3 regions of the Streptomyces sp. B15 genome follow, and region 3 is predicted to be linked to each of the others. Evidence: riboswitches for the same ligand, from Rfam matches in the RefSeq annotation. Region 3 holds a riboswitch; each other region holds the start of a gene.
What was found. A riboswitch is a leader RNA that binds a small molecule or an ion and turns the genes downstream of it on or off. The one in region 3 is predicted to bind cyclic di-AMP.
Positions count from the first base shown of each region.

Region 1: it holds a riboswitch for cyclic di-AMP, as region 3 does, so the genes downstream of both, KBY19_RS37715 (transglycosylase family protein) here and KBY19_RS29405 (LysM peptidoglycan-binding domain-containing protein) in region 3, are expected to answer to the same signal.
Region 2: it holds a riboswitch for cyclic di-AMP, as region 3 does, so the genes downstream of both, KBY19_RS18035 (M23 family metallopeptidase) here and KBY19_RS29405 (LysM peptidoglycan-binding domain-containing protein) in region 3, are expected to answer to the same signal.

Region 1 covers NZ_JAGPXJ010000008.1:47,557-53,505, reverse strand. The annotation lists gene KBY19_RS06175 (hypothetical protein) at 1-474, opposite strand, end outside; gene KBY19_RS06170 (hypothetical protein) at 507-1,109, opposite strand; gene KBY19_RS06165 (hypothetical protein) at 1,112-1,327, opposite strand; cyclic di-AMP (ydaO/yuaA leader) riboswitch at 2,166-2,375, shown strand; partial or broken gene KBY19_RS37715 (transglycosylase family protein) at 2,381-2,713, shown strand; partial or broken gene KBY19_RS37710 (hypothetical protein) at 2,836-2,898, opposite strand; partial or broken gene KBY19_RS37705 (LysM peptidoglycan-binding domain-containing protein) at 2,906-3,025, shown strand; gene KBY19_RS37700 (M23 family metallopeptidase) at 3,194-3,580, shown strand; gene KBY19_RS06155 (DUF5936 domain-containing protein) at 3,660-4,550, opposite strand; gene KBY19_RS06150 (type II secretion system F family protein) at 4,555-5,523, opposite strand; gene KBY19_RS06145 (CpaF family protein) at 5,553-5,949, opposite strand, start outside.
Region 2 covers NZ_JAGPXJ010000036.1:34,744-40,692, reverse strand. The annotation lists gene KBY19_RS18050 (NUDIX domain-containing protein) at 1-98, opposite strand, end outside; gene KBY19_RS18045 (PPOX class F420-dependent oxidoreductase) at 531-1,004, shown strand; gene KBY19_RS18040 (aldo/keto reductase) at 1,056-2,003, opposite strand; gene KBY19_RS18035 (M23 family metallopeptidase) at 2,260-3,525, opposite strand; cyclic di-AMP (ydaO/yuaA leader) riboswitch at 3,537-3,741, opposite strand; gene KBY19_RS18030 (PP2C family protein-serine/threonine phosphatase) at 3,861-5,066, opposite strand; gene KBY19_RS18025 (DUF4232 domain-containing protein) at 5,249-5,949, opposite strand, start outside.
Region 3 covers NZ_JAGPXJ010000089.1:21,615-27,563, reverse strand. The annotation lists gene KBY19_RS29420 (FtsX-like permease family protein) at 1-587, opposite strand, end outside; gene KBY19_RS29415 (ABC transporter ATP-binding protein) at 581-1,318, opposite strand; gene KBY19_RS29410 (helix-turn-helix domain-containing protein) at 1,506-2,105, shown strand; cyclic di-AMP (ydaO/yuaA leader) riboswitch at 2,628-2,803, shown strand; gene KBY19_RS29405 (LysM peptidoglycan-binding domain-containing protein) at 2,808-3,575, shown strand; gene KBY19_RS29400 (glycosyltransferase family A protein) at 3,804-5,795, shown strand; gene KBY19_RS29395 (alpha/beta hydrolase) at 5,808-5,949, opposite strand, start outside.

The sequences.
Region 1 (5,949 bases), on a different contig from region 3:
CGGCTGGCCGAACGAGGTGCACAGACACCGGCCCTCGGTGTCCCTGAGGACGAGATAGCGCTTCTTGCCCTTCTGGTCGACGAGTTTGGCGCCGGCGACCGACAGTTTGTTGCGCAGGGCGAGCTCGGACTCGTCGCCCTCCCAGCCGGGCGCCACCCAGGCCTTGCCGCTCCCGTTGGTCACCTTTCCGGTGAGCGTCACGAAGCCGCCCGTCTCGCGGCGGGCCGAGTCGACGGTGAGGGTGATGTCATCGCCTCCTCGCACCTTTGCCAACGGTTCGCCGCCGGTGGAGCCGCCGGACTCCCCGCCGTCCCCGCCGCCCTGGAGGTCGCCTGCCTTCTCGGAGGGCCTGGGCTCCTTGGCGTCGTCGCCGTCGCCGCCCCCGCCGCAGCCCGCGGCCGTGAGGACCAGTCCGGCCGCCAGGGCCACCGCGGTCATACCCCTGCGAGCCCGCAGGACGCGCCGAAGATTCATGGAGTACTCGACTCTCGTTCGTCGTTCGCTCGTCATTCGACCAGCACCACCGAGAAGAGATCCGACGGTTTCAGGTCGCGGCCCTCGTCCTCGGGGTCGATCGTCAGCTCCTCGCCGCCGCAGACCAGCTCGATCTCCTCGGCGGCGTTCGTGGTCTTCTCGGTGCCGTCGGCCTCGCACCGTGGTCTGATCACCGCGGTGGCGGTGGCCTTGGCGGTCTTGTTGTCCGTGCCGGGGATGATCGTGTCGCCCGTGTCGAACCGCGTCTCGATGCTGACGCGGTAGCCGTCGTCGCCCTCGCGGGAGACCGGATCGCAGCTGAGCAGGTCGGAACGGTTGCGGTCGGCGAAATGTGCTGCCGCGCCGCAGCCGTCGCCGCTGAGCGGGGCGACGGCGTCCAGCCACTCCTGCCGGCCCTCCTCGTCGCCGAGTGCGTCCAGGAAGCCGTCGAAGAGCTGTTGCCGGTCGTCCTCGGCGGCGCCGAGGGCCGCCGCGTCGGCCGCCGTCTGGCCGCCGTTGCGCACCGTTCCGGCCTGGGCGACCGCGAAGAAGGCGAAGGCGAGGAAGAGCAGCCCGGCGATCACCGCGCCGTACAGCAGGACCGTCTGCCCGCCGTCACCGGACAGCCGGCGCACGGTCAGCCGCCCAGTACCGCGCTCACCGCGTTGGCGATGGCTCCGGAGATCATCGAGTCGAGCCCCAGCGCGCGGATCGCCAGGATGATGCCGGCGACGAGGATGACGATGCCGGCGTATTCGATCGAGTTGGCGCCCCGATCCCCGGGCCGCCCCCGCGTATGTCCTCGCAGGAGGGCGAGGCGGGCGCGGACGCGCCCGCGCGTGGCGTTCGACATCGGGTTCTCCTCCGTTGCTGGCTGACTCGGTACCCCCACAGGGGTACGCCCCCATGTCTTTCCGGTCGTTCCGGTTCACCCGTCCCGCGTGGCCGCCCTCTTGGGGGCGGCAGCAGCGTGGTGTCACGTCGTGCGCCCCCTCCCGTCGCCACCCCGCGGTGTAGCTAACAGTCGCTGCCCGAATGCAGACTGTGCCACAACTCATTGCGGTGGCGAAGGGGTGGACGGGAACCGGACCGGCAACCGGTGCGGCGGCCGAGGCGGGAACCGGTGCGGTCGTGCGCGTTCCGACCTGCCGTAAGGCGGGGAGTGAGCCGGACATTGACCGACGCCCCTCCTCTCGACGGGTCATGGCGACGGAGCGAGCGGTACGGCGCGTTCCCGGAACGCGCCTGTGGGGCCGGGGTGTTGGGCGGAGCCGGACGGTGGGCGGGGCGCCTCTCACCATAGCGAGCGAGGTGCCGAACGCACCCCTTCCACATCCGGACCGCAGGTGGGACAGAATCATGTATTCTCCCACCAAACGGTCAGATCTCCCGTTACTCGCATCAATCCCCCTCGCCTCCCGCTCACTTCGCAAAGGGAAAGAAGCCGGAGATGGGGTTCGCCGCCGTGAGTCGCCTCACAGGCCGGACGGAAAGAGGGCGTTTCCCCTTTCGTGCCCACCGGCTCACTCTCGGGTATTACCGCAGCGCAACCGCGGAATGCGATCAAGGAATTCGAACCGACCGTGAAATGCGTCGCATTACCGGTCCGATCTCTCGACGATCATTTTCTTGTCCCCCGGAAATATGTGTGTTTAAGGTGCCCGAGCTGTCGCGCCCGACGTGCGGCAGTGCGCAACCAGACGCCGAGTCCTGCCGCTGGTCTGCGAGAACTCCACCGTTGGCAGGAGCGGGGGAACCAGGTAAGTGCCCCGAAGGATCGGTGATCCGACGGGGCTTGGGGTGAAGCCGGGACTGCGCCCGCACAGGGCATGGCAGTTGCGGCCGGGCTACTGCTCCAGCCCGAATCCGACAGCTCACCTCGTAGGCGTAGGAGAGGAACTCCCCTATGTCCGGAAAGCATGCCCGAAAGTCCCAGCGCCGTCTCAGGCGCGGTGCTGTACTCGCGCTGACCGCCGGCGGCGCCGGTGTCGTGCTGCCACTGTTCGCGTCCGGCAACGCCCAGGCCGCCTCCGTCGACACCTGGGAGAAGGTCGCCCAGTGCGAGTCGAGCGGCAACTGGCAGACCAACACCGGCAACGGCTACTACGGCGGCCTGCAGTTCTCGCAGTCCAGCTGGCAGGCGGCCGGCGGTACGAAGTACGCGCCGCGCGCCGACCTGGCCACCAAGGACCAGCAGATCGCCGTCGCCGAGAAGCTGCTGGCCATGCAGGGCCCGGGTGCCTGGGCCTGCGCGGGTGCCGGTGGCCTGACCGCGGGCGGCCCCGCCCCGGACGTCGACCCGGACGGCGGCGGCAACAGCGCCGAGCCGCAGCAGAAGTCGGCGCCCGAGCAGGCGGCCCCCGAGAAGTCCGCTCCGCACAAGTCGCAGCCGTCGCAGAAGTCGCAGCCGTCGCAGTCGTACACCGTCGTCAGCGGCGACACCCTGTACAAGATCGCCACCGCGCACGACGTCTCCGGCGGCTGGAAGACCGTCTACGACGCGAACCGCCAGGTGATCGGTGCCGACCCGGACCTCATCCTGCCCGGGCAGAAGCTGTCGCTGAAGGCGCAGGCCGAGGCCGAGAAGAGCGGCAGCGACTCCGGTGCCGAGGCGCAGGGCAGCAGCGACGAAGGCGCCGCGGCGCAGGGCGGCGCCGAGAAGTCCGCCCCCGAGCCCGCCGCCAAGTCCGAGTCCGCCCAGGGCGGTCACGTCCGGCCGGTGCCGGGCGGCACCAGCACTCCGTACCGGGCCGCCGGTGGCAGCTGGTCGAGCGGCCACCACACCGGTGTGGACTTCTCGGCCGCCAGCGGTACGCCGGTGAAGTCCGTCGCCGCGGGCGAGGTCGTCGCCGCGGGCGACGGCGGCGCGTACGGCAACCAGGTCGTCGTCCGGCACGCCGACGGCAAGTACACCCAGTACGGCCACCTGTCCTCGCTCTCCGTCCAGGTCGGCCAGCAGGTCGGTGCGGGCACCCAGCTGGGGCTGTCCGGCAGCACCGGCAACTCGACCGGGCCGCACCTGCACTTCGAGGTGCGCACGACTCCGAACTACGGCTCGGACGTCGACCCCGTCGCCTATCTGCGGGCACACGGCGTCTCGCTCTGACCCGGCACATATGACCCGGCCACCGGTCCTGCTCCCCTCCGGGACCGGTGGCCGATGCCGGGTGTGCCGTGCAGCCGCGTCAGCCCCCCAGCACGGCGCCGAAGTCGGTGTCCGAGCCCAGGATGAACGTGGCGACGATGAGGATGAGGGTGCCGGGCAGCAGGAAGGCGATCGTCGTCATCGTCGCCTTGGGCACCGTCTTGGCCGCCTTGCGCCGCGCGTTCTGGGCGTCGGTGCGACGCATGTCGGTGGCGATCTGGATCAGCGTCTCGGCGATGGGGGCGCCGAGCTCCTCGCCCTGCTGGAGCGCCGTCACGAACTGGTCGACCTGGTCGCTGGCGTTGCGTCTGCGCAGCTCGTCGAAGGCCTGGCGGCGGCTGACGCCCATGTCCATCTGCCGCAGGGTGATGCGCAGCTCGTCGGCCCACGGCCCCCGGTAACGGTCGGCGACGCGCTCCAGGGCCTGCCGGAAGCCGAGCCCGGCGGAGACCACCACGGCCAGCACGTCGAGGAAGTCGGGCAGGGTGCGTTCGATGACGCGCCGGCGGTCCTTGATCGCCTGCCGGATCGCGAGATCGGCGGCGAACCAGCCGAAGGCCAGCACGAGTACGGTGAAGAACAGGCTGCCGGCCGACAGGCCCACCACGGCCATCAGCGCGCCGAAGATGCCGTAGACGGCGCGGCGCGCCGCGTACCGCTGGAGGGTGAGACCGCCGGGGTTGCCGGCCTGGTCGATCCTGCGGCGTTTGGCGGCGACCTGCTTGGGCCCCATCAGCCGCAGCACCAGCGGTGCCAGGCGCATGCCGAGCCGGTCGACGGCGGCCTCGCCCTTGGTGGTGCGGGTGGCGCCGACCTCCAGCGCAACGGCCAGGTCGGGCGGCAGCCGGGTCTCGGCGCGGTACATCCGGATGCCCGCGAAGGCGCCGTACACGGCCAGGGCGCAGAGGGTGGCCAGTCCGACAGCGATCATGTGCTCACACCTCGATCCGGCCGAGACGGCGGATGACGAGGAACCCCGCGGCGAACAGTCCGACGGCGACGACCATGGCGACCTGCCCCACCGGGCTGCCGGTCACCCGGGTGAGGGCGCCCGGCATCATCGAGTTCATCATCAGCATGGCGCCGAGGCCGAGCAGCGGGATGGTGAAGGCCGTCGCGTTGACCTCGGCGAGCATGGTGCGCACCTCGCGCCGGGTCTCCTTGCGCTCCTCCAGCGTGGTGGTGAGGTTGCGCAGCGAGGCGACGATGGTGCCGCCGGCGCGGTTGGCCAGGACCAGCGTGGTGACCAGGACGACGAGTTCGCGGGAGGGCAGCCGCTCGGCGAGTTCGTTCAACGCGTCGTCGATGGAGCGGCCGACGGCGAGCTGGTCGGTGACCAGCCGCAGTTCGTCCCCGGCGGGGGCCTCCAGTTCTTCGGCCGCCATGCCCAGGGCGGTGCGCAGCGCCAGTCCCGCCGAGGTCGCGTTGGCGAGGATGCGGGCGAGTTCGGGCAGTTGGTTGATGAACTGCTCGGTGCGGCGCTGCCGCTGCTGGTTGAGGAAGGCGTTGGCGGCCAGTACGCCGACGAGTCCGGCTATCGGCCCGAAGAACGGGGCCAGGACGGACGAGGCCAGCATCCACACCACCGCCACCAGGCCCGCCAGGTAGACGACGTACTCGCCGGGCGTCAGGTCGAGTCCGGTGGTGGCCAGCTTCGCCTGGAGGCGGCGGCCCGGTCCGGTGGCGCGCACCCGCCGGTCGACCCCGGTGAAGCGGCGCCGTCTGCCGCCGCTGCCGGGCGGGAGGGCGAGGGCGGGCCCCTCGCTCCGGCTGAGCCGTTCGATCAGGTCCCGGCGGCGGGCACGTCCGGAGGAGTAGAGGAGCACTCCCGCGGTGGCCAGGGCGCAGGCAGCCAGGGCGGCGCCGAGTGCGAACTGCGCAGCGGCTGCGGAGTCCAGCGCCAGGGTCGCGAACCGGTGGGGGGTCTGTGTGCTCACACCGCCTCCCGGGTGGCGAGCTGGTCGTCGGAGCGGGCGACGCCGAACGCGGCGGGCACCGGTTCGCCCGCCAGCTGGAGCCGGTCGGCGGCGCGGCGCGGCAGCGGCAGATGCTCGTAGGTGCCGTGCACCCGGCCGTCGGGGCCCATGGGCCGGGCCGCGAACCGGGAGACCGTCGCGATCTGGAAGGACTCGCGGCCGTGCGAGGCCAGCAGGGCGATCTCCACGATCTTGCGGGAGCCGTCCGCCAGTCGCGCCAGCTGGATGATCACGTCGACGGCGGAGTTGATCTGGTCCTGGAGGGCCTCGAAGGGCACGTCGACCTCGGACATGGAGGCGAGGGTCTGGAGCCGCATCAGGGCGTCCTCGGCGCTGTTGGCGTGCACCGTGGCC
Region 2 (5,949 bases), on a different contig from region 3:
GCAAATTCCGGTGGGGCTGTCCGACGCGCGGCAAGAAACCGTCCCCCGTCAACCACTGCCCCTGCCACGACTACGCGCTTGGCGACACGCTCACTCATGTCTGCAAGCCTATGGCTTTGCTGCGCCTGCCGGATTCGGCCTCCGACAGCAAGAGTGATTCACCCAGGGAGTACATCCGGTGGCTCCAGCAACTCCAAGGGCGCCGCGGCGCGGTCGTCCACCACCAGACGGAGAGGCGAGAGGCCGTATGTACGGCCCGGGCTTACCCCTGCTCAGCCGGTCACGGCTCGATCTGTGGCCCTTCGCCAGGCGGCCAACTTGGCTGCGTGCCCGGTGCTTGGGCTGATTGTTGTCGCCCGACAGGGCATACGCTGGTGGTGTGGGGACGGTGGTCTCATGTCCACAGGCTTGGCAGGGGGTTGGTTGAAGGCGATGTGTGGTGTACCGCGGATGACCACATCCTCAAGTTGCTTCGCGGAGCTTTGGATTGCCATTTGTCTCTGAAGGCAAACCATTCCAGGAGGATCCCTATGACCGGAACGGGTAACACAGGCGGCGCGGAGGAAAATGCCGAGCAGGCGGAGGGCGTGTTGCTCGGGCTGTTGACGGAGTACGACCGCGGGGTGCTCGCCACGCTGCGGCGGGACGGCAGGCCGCAGCTCTCGAACGTCAACCACACCTATGACCCGGAAAGGCGGCTGCTGCGCGTCTCCGTCACGGCGAACCGCGCCAAGGCGCGGAATCTCGCGCGGGATCCGCGGGCCAGTTACCACGTGACGAGCAGCGACGGGTGGGCGTGGACGGTGGTGGACGGGACGGCGGAGCTGACGCCCGTCGCGCGGGATCCGCACGACGCGACCGTCGAGGAGCTGATCGAGGTCTTTCGCGCGATCCAGGGCGAGCACCCGGACTGGGACGAGTACCGGGCCGCCATGGTGGCGGACCAGCGGCAGGTGGTGCGGCTCGGCGTCGAGCGGGTGTACGGGCAGCCGCGGCGGGGCTGAGCCGGCGCCCAGTCCCGCCCGACTCCCTCCCTGTCCCGAGGCCGGGGAGGGTTACGCCGACGCGTCCGTGAGCAGGCGCAGTTCGTCGTTGGTGAGCCGCAGGTCGGCCAGGGCCATCAGCGCGGGCAGCTGTTCGACCGTGCGGGCGCTGGCGATGGGGGCCGTGACGGTCGGCTGGGCGGCGAGCCAGGCCAGGGCGACGGTGGCCTCGGAGACCTGGTGCGCGTTGGCCACGGTGGTCAGCGCGGCGAGGACGCGCTGCCCGCGCTCGGTGGCGAGGAGTTGGGCGGCGTTGCCGGCGCGCGCCCCCTCGGGTGCCGCCTCACCCGGACGGTACTTGCCGGTGAGGAAGCCGGACGCCAGCGCGTAGTACGGCAGTACGGCGAGGGATTCGCGCCGGGCGAGCTCTTCCAGCTCTCCCTCGTAGGTGTCGCGCGAGACCAGGTTGTAGTGCGGCTGGAGCGCCACGTACCGGGCGACGCCTTCCCGGGCGCTGAACGCGAGCGACTCGTCGAGGCGGGACGGCGAGATGTTGGAGGCCGCGATCTCGCGGACCTTGCCCTCCCTGACCAGGTCGTCGAGAGCACCGATGATGTCGGAGACCGGCACCGACTCGTCGTCGAAGTGCGTGTAGTACAGATCGATGCGGTCGGTCCGCAGTCGGCGCAGCGAGTCCTCGCAGGCGGCCTTGATGGTGGCCGGGGCGAGCCCTGTGTGGTCGGGGTGACGAGCGACCTTGGTGGCGATGACGACACCGTCCCGTACGGCCGAGCCGCGCGCGGCGAGCCACTCGCCGATGACCGTCTCGGACTCGCCCCCCTGGTTGCCCTCCACCCAGGCCGAGTACACGTCGGCCGTGTCGATGGTGTTGCCGCCGCCGTCGGTGTAGGCGTCCAGCACCGCGAACGACGTGGGGGTGTCGGCCGTCCAGCCGAAGACGTTGCCGCCGAGCACGAGCGGCGAGACGGACAGCTGACCGATCTTGTTGTCGGCATTCATCTGCATGCCGCGACCGTAACGCGGTGGCGGACGGTGACACAGACCGCGCACCGGGCCGCCCCCGGCGGCCCTTCGGCCCTCAGCCCATCAGCCCATCGGGTCGACGGGCCGAGGGGCCGAGGGGCCGAGGGGCCGAGGGGCCGAGGGGCCGAGGGGCCGAGGGGCCGAGGGGCCGAGGGGCCGAGGGGCCGAGGGGCCGAGGGGCCGCAGCGGACATGGCACTCGGGCGGCACGGGACATCGGCACCCGCACCGCCTCAGACGTTGACGCCCTTGTCGCGGAGCCACGACAGCGGGTCCACCGGATCGCCGCCACCGGCCCGCACCTCGACGTGCAGATGCGGGCCCGAGGAGTTTCCGGTGGAGCCGACGCGGCCGATGACATCGCCCGTACCGACCTTGTCGCCCGCCGACTTGGTCATGGACGACAGGTGGCAGAACCACAGTTCGGTCCCGTCCTCCAGCTCCAGCACGATGCGGTAGCCGTACGAACCGGCCCAGCCCGCCTCCTTGATCGTGCCGCTGTGGACAGCCCTGACGGGGGTGCCGTTGGGCGCGGCGAAGTCCTGGCCGGTGTGGTCGTTCTGCCACATGCCGCCTGCCTGCCCGAACCCGGCGGTGAGCTGGTACGAGGCCAGCGGCGCCGTGTAGCTGCGGGCGAGCTCGGCACGGCGCCGGGCCTCCGCCTTGCGCTGCTGCTCGGCAGCCCGTTCGGCGGCCTCCCGCTTCTTCTCGGCCGCTGCCTCCCGCGCGCGTTCGGCCTCGGCCTTTTCCTCGGCCTTCTCGGCGTCCGCCCGCTTCGCGGCTTCCGCCGCCGCCTCGCTCGCCGCCTGCCGTGCGGCCTCCTCGCGGGCCTCCTCGTCGGCGGCGGCACGGTGCTGTTCGGCCTGGGCGAGGATGCGGGCCCGCAGCGCCTCGCCGGCGTCGGTCCTGCCCGCCGCCTTGTCCTCGGCGGAGAGCCCGGCCTGGGTGAGGGGACCGGCGGACCCGTCCCCGGTGCCGTCCGATCCCGTGGCGCCGTCCGTTTCGTCGTCGGCGACCAGGGCGCCGATGCCGGGCAGGTCCTCGGCATCGGGCAGCTGGTCGGGGAGGTCGCGGACGGCGTCGGCCGCCGTGTCCAGGTCCGGCACGGATATCGCCCCGGGGTCCTTGTCCTGCGCGGTGGCCATACCACCGGCACCCACCGCCGCGATCATGCCGACACCGAGTACGGCACCGCCGCGCGCCATACCGCTGGCGCGCTGCTTGGCGACCCGGTGCCGACCGCGCAGGGACCGGGTGGACTCCTCGGTGGGGTTCCACTCGTCCCACGGCTCGCCCTCCGTCGGCGCCTCGGACGGTACGTGGGGACCGGCGGACCGGGCGGGGGCGGCCGGCTGCGCGGCTGCGGAGCCGTACGGGGTGGAGGGGGTGGAGGGGGTGGAGGGGCCATAGTTGGTGGGGGTGCCGGCGCGGTCGAGGTGCGGGTCGTACGCGACGACCTCGGGGGCCTGGCCGGCGAAGCCCTGCGTTCTGGAGGCCACGGGGGCGCTCTCCTTTCCTTCCTTCTCGCCTACCGGGTTAGCTGACGGGTTCGGAGCAGGAAGGTCTCCTACGGGCGTCCTCACGCAAGGGCGTCCGATTCACCCCATCCTCCTCGTCCGGCTGACGAGAAGGGGTGGTTCCCCGGTTCCCACGGTGCGGTCCAGGCAGTTGGACGCTGCTGGTGCCCCGTATGCGGGATTCGGCGACGGCGCACGGTGCCGTCTTCCGTGACGACAGTGACGACCGTGCTGCGTTATCGGACGTTAATAGAACAGTGGCTGTGATTCCAAGCTGTTCCCGGTAATTGGCGGTGGCCGCCCGGTCCGCCGGCGTCCTACGGGGTCGAGGAATCGTGGGCGACGGCGAGCAGTGCCAAGTCGTCCACCGAACGGCCACCTGTGTGGGCCGCGACGTCGATGAGCACCGTCTCCAGCAACTCCTCGGGATGGGCGAAGTAGCTGTTGGACAGCCGTTCGACCGGGTCGTAGAAGTCGCCGGCGGAGTCGCGGGCCTCGGACAGGCCGTCGGTGTAGAGGAGCAGCTGGGCACCCCGGGGAAAGGGAAACTCGTCGATGTGCTCCGGCCACGCCCCCAGATCGGACATCCCGAGCGGGAGCGCAGGAACCGTCGGCTCCAGCAGGGACGCGTTGCCTTGGTGCAGCAGAAGCGGTGCGGGGTGGCCCCGGTTGACGAGGCGCAGCACGGAGCCCCCGCCGCGCGCGGGGCCGCCACCAGCTGTACTGCCGGAGGCGGCCGGAGCTGTGCTGCAGGAGGCGGCCGGACTGCCTGACGGGCCCGAGATCTCCACCAGCACGGCCGTGCTGAAGCCCTCCAGCCCTGCCGTGCCGGGCTGGCGCCGTCCCTCCCGCCGGAGGGCCCGGTCGAGCCGGACGGCAACGTCGGAAAGCGTCTCCTCCTGTTCGGCGGCCTCACGGAAGACCCCCACGAGGAGGACGACGGCGGCCACCGAGTCGAGTCCTTTGCCGCGTACGTCACCGAGCAGCAGCCGTACGCCGTACGGGGTCTCCTCGGCCGCGTAGAAGTCCCCGCCGACCCGGGTCTCGGCCTGTGCCGCACGGTAGCGGGTGGCCACCGCCAGGTCGCCGACATGGGAAGGCGGAGCGGGCAGCACGGCGAGCTGGACCGCCTCGGCCACACCGCGCGCCGAAGCCAGTCGGCTGCCGCTGCGTCGCAGCACATAGTTGACGCCCACCGCGAGGACGGAGACGGTCAGATTGGTGACGGACCTGGCCTCGGCCTCGACAGTGCTGCCCGTGTCGTGGAAGAAGGCGAACAGGATGGTGGCGCCGGAGGAGAGGACACTCGTCAGGACGGTGCCCCAGAGGGAGAGGACGGCCGCGGCAGCCAACGGGGCTGCGGCGAAGGGGGCCGAGATGGCCACATCCCTGGGTGTCGCCAGTTCCAGCACGATGCCCAGGGCGAACAGCACAGCGGGAAGCTGCCGCGCCACGCGCCACAGCCGTCCGCCGCTGTCGTCGTACCCGGTCGCCGTCTCCGTCCCGGCCTGCCTCTGCCGCACGCTCCCAATCTCGCCCCAGAGAGGGCTCCCGGCCAGTCGGGAGCGCTGGAAGTGGGTACGGGCGGGATCCGTACCACGCGGCAGGCCCGACCACCTGTCGGCGTACGCCATCCAGGAATCGGACGGGGGAAGGGGACCGGAAGGGGAAGGCGTGAGGGGACGGGAGGGGGGAGCGGGAGGGATCAGCCGCCGGTGCCGGGGGCCAGCGGGCCGATCTTGGGTACGGACGCCTTGCCGGTGTTCGTGACCGGTCCGCCGGACCAGGGCACCCGCAACGAGGCCCGCTCGTCGGGCGGGGTGATCTTCGCGGCGCTCGGCGTGACGGTGGTGACGTTCGTCATCTCGGGGTTGGTGTACGAGAGCGAAGCCCATGCGCTCTTGCCGGGCGACAGCTTGACGGTCCGTACCTGGCCGCCCGTCCGGTTCGGGTCGAAGGAGACCTGCTCGCCGCTGCTGTTGACGAACGCGAGCCCCGGGTATCCGCGTACGGTGCACGTGCTGTCGGACCGGTTCGTCAGGATGACGGCGAAATTCTTCTGTCCGGCACCCGGATGGTTCCGCCCGAAGGAGGCCTTCAGGTCCGAGGTGTGGCACCGGGACCCGGAGGCGGACCCCGAGCCGCTCCCGCCGGACGAGGAGGAGGCCGAGGAGGACGAGTCGTCGCCGCCCGAACCGGATCCGCCCGACCCGTCCGAGTCGCTGCCCTCCGAACCCCCCGCGGCTCCGTCCTCGCCGCTGCCGGCCTCACTGCCGCTCGTGCCGTCACCGCCCTTGGAGGCGCCGTCCGAATCCTCACCGCCTGCGGGCGTGGCCTCGCCGCTGACCTTGTGCGGGTCGGGTTCCGAGTCGTTGCTGCAGCCGACCACCAGGGCGCCCGCCGCCA
Region 3 (5,949 bases):
CGCGGCGCCAGCGCGGCAGCGCGCCGGTCGGTGTAGAAGACGGCCTTCTCGAAGCCGAGCCCTCCCACGACGCCGACGACCCGTACGGCTCCGTCTGCGGTGGGCAGCCGCTCGCCGGGCTGTACCGGCCGACCGCCGCGCCGGGTCCAGTCCTCGCTGACGACCACCTCGTCGCCCGCCCGGGGCTCGCGTCCCTGCTCCAGGTGGTACGGGGCGAATGCGGCGGTTGACCAGGGGTGGCCCACCAGGTCGCCGGGGCCGCCGTCGACCGGGACATCGAACGACCGGTCCTCCACGACCCGCCCCAGCTTCTTCAGCCGGGTCTTGACCCGGTCGGGGACGGCGCGGGGCTGCGCCAGCTCATGGGTGCGCTCTCCGATCGAGGTGGGCACGCTGAGGGTGTCCGCGCCCTTGACGACCACGGGGGCCGCGGCGAATCTCTCCGGCTCGCGCTCCGGAGCCTGCAATGACGACGCCAGCGCCAGCCCCATGACGGCGAGCAGCCCCACGCCGAGCGCCAGCGCGACGAAGCTGCCGACGAACCCGGCCCAGCGGGTGCGCAGGGTGGTCAGCGCGATGTTCAGCACGCCAGGTCCTCCAGCTCCGCCATCTGCGCGGCGATCTCCTGGGCGGACGCCGCACACAGCTCTCCGTCGACCCGGCCGTCGACGAGGAAGACCACGCGGTCGGCATAGGAGGCGGCGACCGGGTCGTGGGTGACCATGACGGTGGTCCGCCCCTCGTCGCGGACCATGTCGCGTAGCAGCGTGAGGACCTCGCGGCTGGTCTGCGAGTCGAGGGCTCCGGTCGGCTCGTCACCGAAGAGCACCTGCGGGCGGGTGATCAGCGCGCGGGCCAGCGCGACCCGCTGCTGCTGGCCACCGGACAGCTCCGAAGGCCGATGCCGCACCCGCTCCCCGAGTCCGACCTGCTCCAGTACCTCCCGTATCCGGGCGGGGGCCGGTCGACGGCCGGCGAGCCGCAGCGGAAGGGCAACGTTCTGCCCGGCGGTCAGGGACGGCAGCAGATTGAACGCCTGGAAGACGAAGCCGATCTGCCGGCGGCGCAGGAGCGTCAGCCGGGTCTCGCTCAACCCCGTCAGCTCGGTCCCGCCCACGGCGACCGAGCCCGATGTGGGCCGGTCGAGACCGGCGGCGCACTGCAGCAGCGTGGACTTGCCCGAGCCGGAAGGCCCCATGACCGCGGTGAACGTGCCGTGCTGGAAGTCGAGCGAGACCTCGTCGAGGGCAGTGACGGCGCCACCGCCTGTGCCGTATCGGCGGGTGACGTGCCGCAGCTGGACCGCTTCGTGAGCCATGTATCCGTCCTGACGTACTCGTGATGGTGGCCGCGCGCACTGTCGCCGCACGCGTCGGGCGCCCGGGGGCGGGGCACCGGGAGATCGGCTCCGCGGCAGGCGCTGGAGCCGCGAGGCGGTCACAGCATTGCAGAGAAAGTTCTGCAGAGGAAGCTCTGCAGAGGAACGTCTGCGCTAGGGTCGGTATATGACCGAGCCACTGGAAGAGGACGGCCCCGCCGCCGTCCAGCAGTCGCCTCGCACCGTCAGCGACCCCGCGACCCTCAAGGCGCTGGCCCACCCGCTGCGCCGCAAGATCCTTCGCCGGCTGGCCACCGAAGGCCCCGCGACGGCCACCGCACTCGCCGCCGTACTCGGCGAGAACACCGGGACGCTCAGCTACCACCTGCGCCAGCTGGAGCGAGCCGGCTTCATCGAGGACGACCCCGACCACTCGGCGAACAGCCGCGAGCGCTGGTGGCGGGGAGTGCGTGGACTGGACGTGCGGCGCCCGCCCCAGGCCGACCTGTCGGCCGCCGAACGCGCCGTGGTCGGCGAACTGGACCGGCTGCGCATGGAGGAGGACATCGAACTGGTCCACCACTACACCCTCCAGCCACCCGAGGAGGAGTGGGGGCGCGGATCACGCAGCACCCTGCATCTCACCCGGGAGGAAGTGCAGCAGTTCCACGACGCGTATCTGGAGCTGCTGCGGCGCTTCCAGCGGCCCCGCGACGACGCCGGGCCTGGCGCACGGCCGGTCGCCGTCCGCTGGTTCACCGTTCCACTCGACGACCCGGAGCAGTGACAGCTCGACGCCTTCGAGCATCTCGGGAAGCGTCACCACCTCGGCCGCGCATGCGGCTCACGCGATGAAGACCGCGCGCGGCCGAGGCGGGAGAAGAATGTACGATGGCGCTTAGTAGAAACGCCTACCGATCGAAACTCCCGGTCTCAAGGGAGCTGCTGGAGACCTCCTTCATCGGCTTTCAGCTGCAATGTCCGGAAATACAAGACTTGCCGCTCCCGCTCATCCGCTGTGTCGGGAAACACATCGAAAGCACCGAGACACGGACAAGATCTTCTGCCGGATCGTCAAGAACCTTTGCGGCGCGAGTTCTTCGGAATACGGCCCCGATTCGCCACTTTACGCTCAGAAAATGATCCACCGCATAGCGTTGATGAATTGCGAGATCATTTTCCGGAAGCGGCCCGCAGGTGAATCGAGCGCCTTGATCCGGGCAATCCATTATGTTTCCGTGTCCTCGCTCCGGCCTCCGTAAACGGCCGGAGTTCCCATGCCGGGGCGCCGAATCCTGCCGCCCGGCGAGGGAAATTCGCACCAGAACCGCGCGGCAGGAGCGGGGGACCCAGGTAAGTGCCGTACCGCATCCAGCGGCCCGGCTAGGGGTGAAGCCATGCCCGTAGCGCCCTCGCGCACGGGAATGGCCGGGCCACTCCAGCCCGAATCCGACAGCTCACCTCGCAGGCGCTAGGAGAGGACACCCCCATGTCTCGTGGCCGTCATGCCCGTCATCCGCTCAGCGCCCGCAGCATTTCCCGGCTTTCGATCGTCCTGGTCGCCGGCGGTGCGGGAATCGCCGCTCCCCTGCTGACCGCGGGCAGCGCGCACGCCGCCCCCGCCCCGGCCAAGGTGCAGCAGCAGGCGCAGTCCGCCCAGGCGGCTGCGCAGACGAAGACCGAGCAGGAGCCCAGCTCCTACACCGTCGTCAGCGGCGACACCCTGTACAAGATCGCCGTGGACCACGACATCAAGGGCGGCTGGTCCACCCTGTACAAGGCCAACAAGGAGACGATCGGCGGCGACGCCGACCTGATCCGCCCCGGTCAGAAGCTGACCCTGGACACCGCCTCCGCGCCCGCCGAGCGGAGCAGCAACTCCGAGCGGGCCGACCGCAGCTCGGCCGAGCGGACCGGCAGCGTGCACAAGACCCAGTCGACCAACCTGGACGGCTGGATCAACGAGGCGCTGACCATCATGAAGCAGCACGGCATCCCGGGCACCTACGACGGCATCCACCGCAACATCATCCGGGAGTCCGGCGGTGACCCGAACGCCATCAACAACTGGGACATCAACGCCCAGAACGGCACTCCGTCCATCGGCCTGCTCCAGGTGATCAAGCCGACCTTCGACGCCTACCACGTCGAGGGCACCGTCTACGACCAGCGCGACCCGGTCGCCAACATCGTCGCGGCCTGCAACTACGCGGCGGACCGCTACGGTTCGATCGACAACGTCAACGGCCCTTACTGAGCCGTAACCCCGATCGCGGCGGCTGCCCCTCACCCTCACCGGGTGACGGGCAGCCGCCGCGTCGTTTCCGGGCACGGCGGGCCGCCGGCTTCGGGGCCGCGCGGCTCGGGCGACGCGCCGGCGCGGGCACCGGGCCTGAGGCCGCACCCTCCCGCCCGGGAAAGGCCGGGTTCACCCGAACGCCGCCTTCTCCTGGCGTCGGTGCGCCCGAATGGGCACTGTCTACCCATGAATGTTGCGAAACATCTGGTAAGTGTCATAACTCCCGCCTACAATGCGCTGCCCTACGTCAAGCGCTGCGTTTCCTCGGTCGCGCACCAGTCGCTCGGCCCCGGTCGCATCGAGATGATCGTCGTGGACGACGGCTCCACGGACGGCACCGCCGCCGAGCTGGACCGGATGGCCGCCCGGCATCCCCGGCTGCTGCGGGTGATCCACCAGGAGAACTCCGGCGGCCCTTCCGCCCCGCGCAACCTGGCCCTGGACCTCGCCCAGGGCGAGTACGTCTTCTTTCTCGACGCGGACGACTACCTGGCTCCCGAAGCGCTGCAGCGGCTCACCGTGACCGCCGAGGAGAACAGCTCCGATGTCGTACTGGGCAAGATGGCCTCGGTGGGGCGCAGAGTGCCGCGCTCCATGTTCCGGGCGAACCAGCCCGACGCCGACCTGTTCACCTCCCGGGTCTACTGGGCGCTCTCCGTCCAGAAGCTCTTCCGCAAGGAACTGCTCGACCGGCTGCACCTGCGCTTCCACACGGATCTGCGGGTCGGCGAGGACCAGCCCTTCACCGCACTCGCCTACTTGCGCGCACACCGCATCTCCGTGGTCGCCGACTACGCCTGCTACTACCTCGTGCGGCGTGGTGACGGCCGGCATCTGACGTATACGAACAAGACCGAGCCGACCCTCGACTCGCTCGGCCGGGTGTGTGAGCTGCTGCGGAGCGAGTTGGCCCCCGGGCCGCAGCGCGATGCCCTTTTGGAGAGGCACTTCGCGGTGGAGCTGAAGGACGCCTTCAAGTTCCTGGGCACCGAGACGGAAACGGCGATCCAGCAGCGCGAGTTCGAGCGGATGCGGAAACTCGTCGCCGAGCACGACGGCGATGCGTTCTGGCCCCGGCTGCCTCCGATCCAGCGGCTGCGCTGCCATCTCACCCGGCACGGCGACCTGGCCGAGTTGTTGGCCCACACCTGGTCGGACAACAGCAAGCTGCCGTTTCGTATCCATATCTCTCAAGGAAGAGCACTGGCGCACTATCCACCTGATCGTGACAGCCGTCCCCGAGGCACTACCGCGTTGTTCGACGTGACGGAGCACCTCACCCTCGCCCACCATGTATCCGCATTCTCCTTCACCGGTAACCGACTTCGCCTCAGCGGTCACGCGACGTTGCGCAAGAGTGAGCACCACAACGAACACGGCAATGAAAGCAGAAAGACGCTGGAGGTCTTCCTCCAGCACCGTGGAGAAGGCGCCGGGAGACGCCATGCCGAAATCCACCTCACCGAAGACGCCTTCGAGGCGGACCTGGATCTCCTCGGCGGCGAAGGGAACGACGCACCACTGGCCGACGGTTTCTGGGACCTGTACCTACGCCTCACCGTGAACGGGCTCAGCAAAACCGTGCGGCTGGGAAACCAGCACGACCCGAACGCCGGTGCCTGCCCGTTCACCTGCCTGACCGACGACGGCACCGGAGGAATACGGACAGCCAGAATCTACTGGACGTCCTTCGGCAATCTCAGCCTGCGGCTTCAGCACGTACCAGCAGCCCGGCTCGGCAAAGAACTGCGCCTCGAACCCGAAGTCGCCGCGTGGCGCGGCCCGGTGCTGCGGATGAGCGGCCGGACGAACCTGCTCGGTCCACCACCGGGAACAGCCCTCCTTCGGCTGGCGACGGCAGACGCCGAGGCCGACTTCCCGCTGACGCTCGGGGACGACGGCCGGTTCACGGCCGAACTGCCTCTCGGCGCCCTGTCCCCGGGCCGGTGGACGGCCGGGCTGCGGATAGCCGCCGCCAACTGGCGCCACGACCTCCCCTTGCGGCAGCCGGCCCTGCCGCCCGGCACGGCGCGCTGGCGCCGTGGACTCGTCCCCCGGTACGCCAAGGCCGTGGCCGCCGCCCCGCTCACCCTCCGGGTGGGTCGGGTGCCGCTCCTCCGCGACGTGCTGCGTCTGGTCCGTGCCAGGCGTCGCAGGCTCACCAAGCGGCACTTCTGACCCACCCCGTGGTCACGGTGTGTGGAAGGCCACCTCCGGGTTCCCCTTCGAGGGGCCGTCCAGCAACGGCCGGGGCAGACCGCGCAGATGCCGGTCGAAGAAGGCCGTCACATACCGGGTGGTGATCTCACCCGAGCGCTTCCCGGACAGCGGC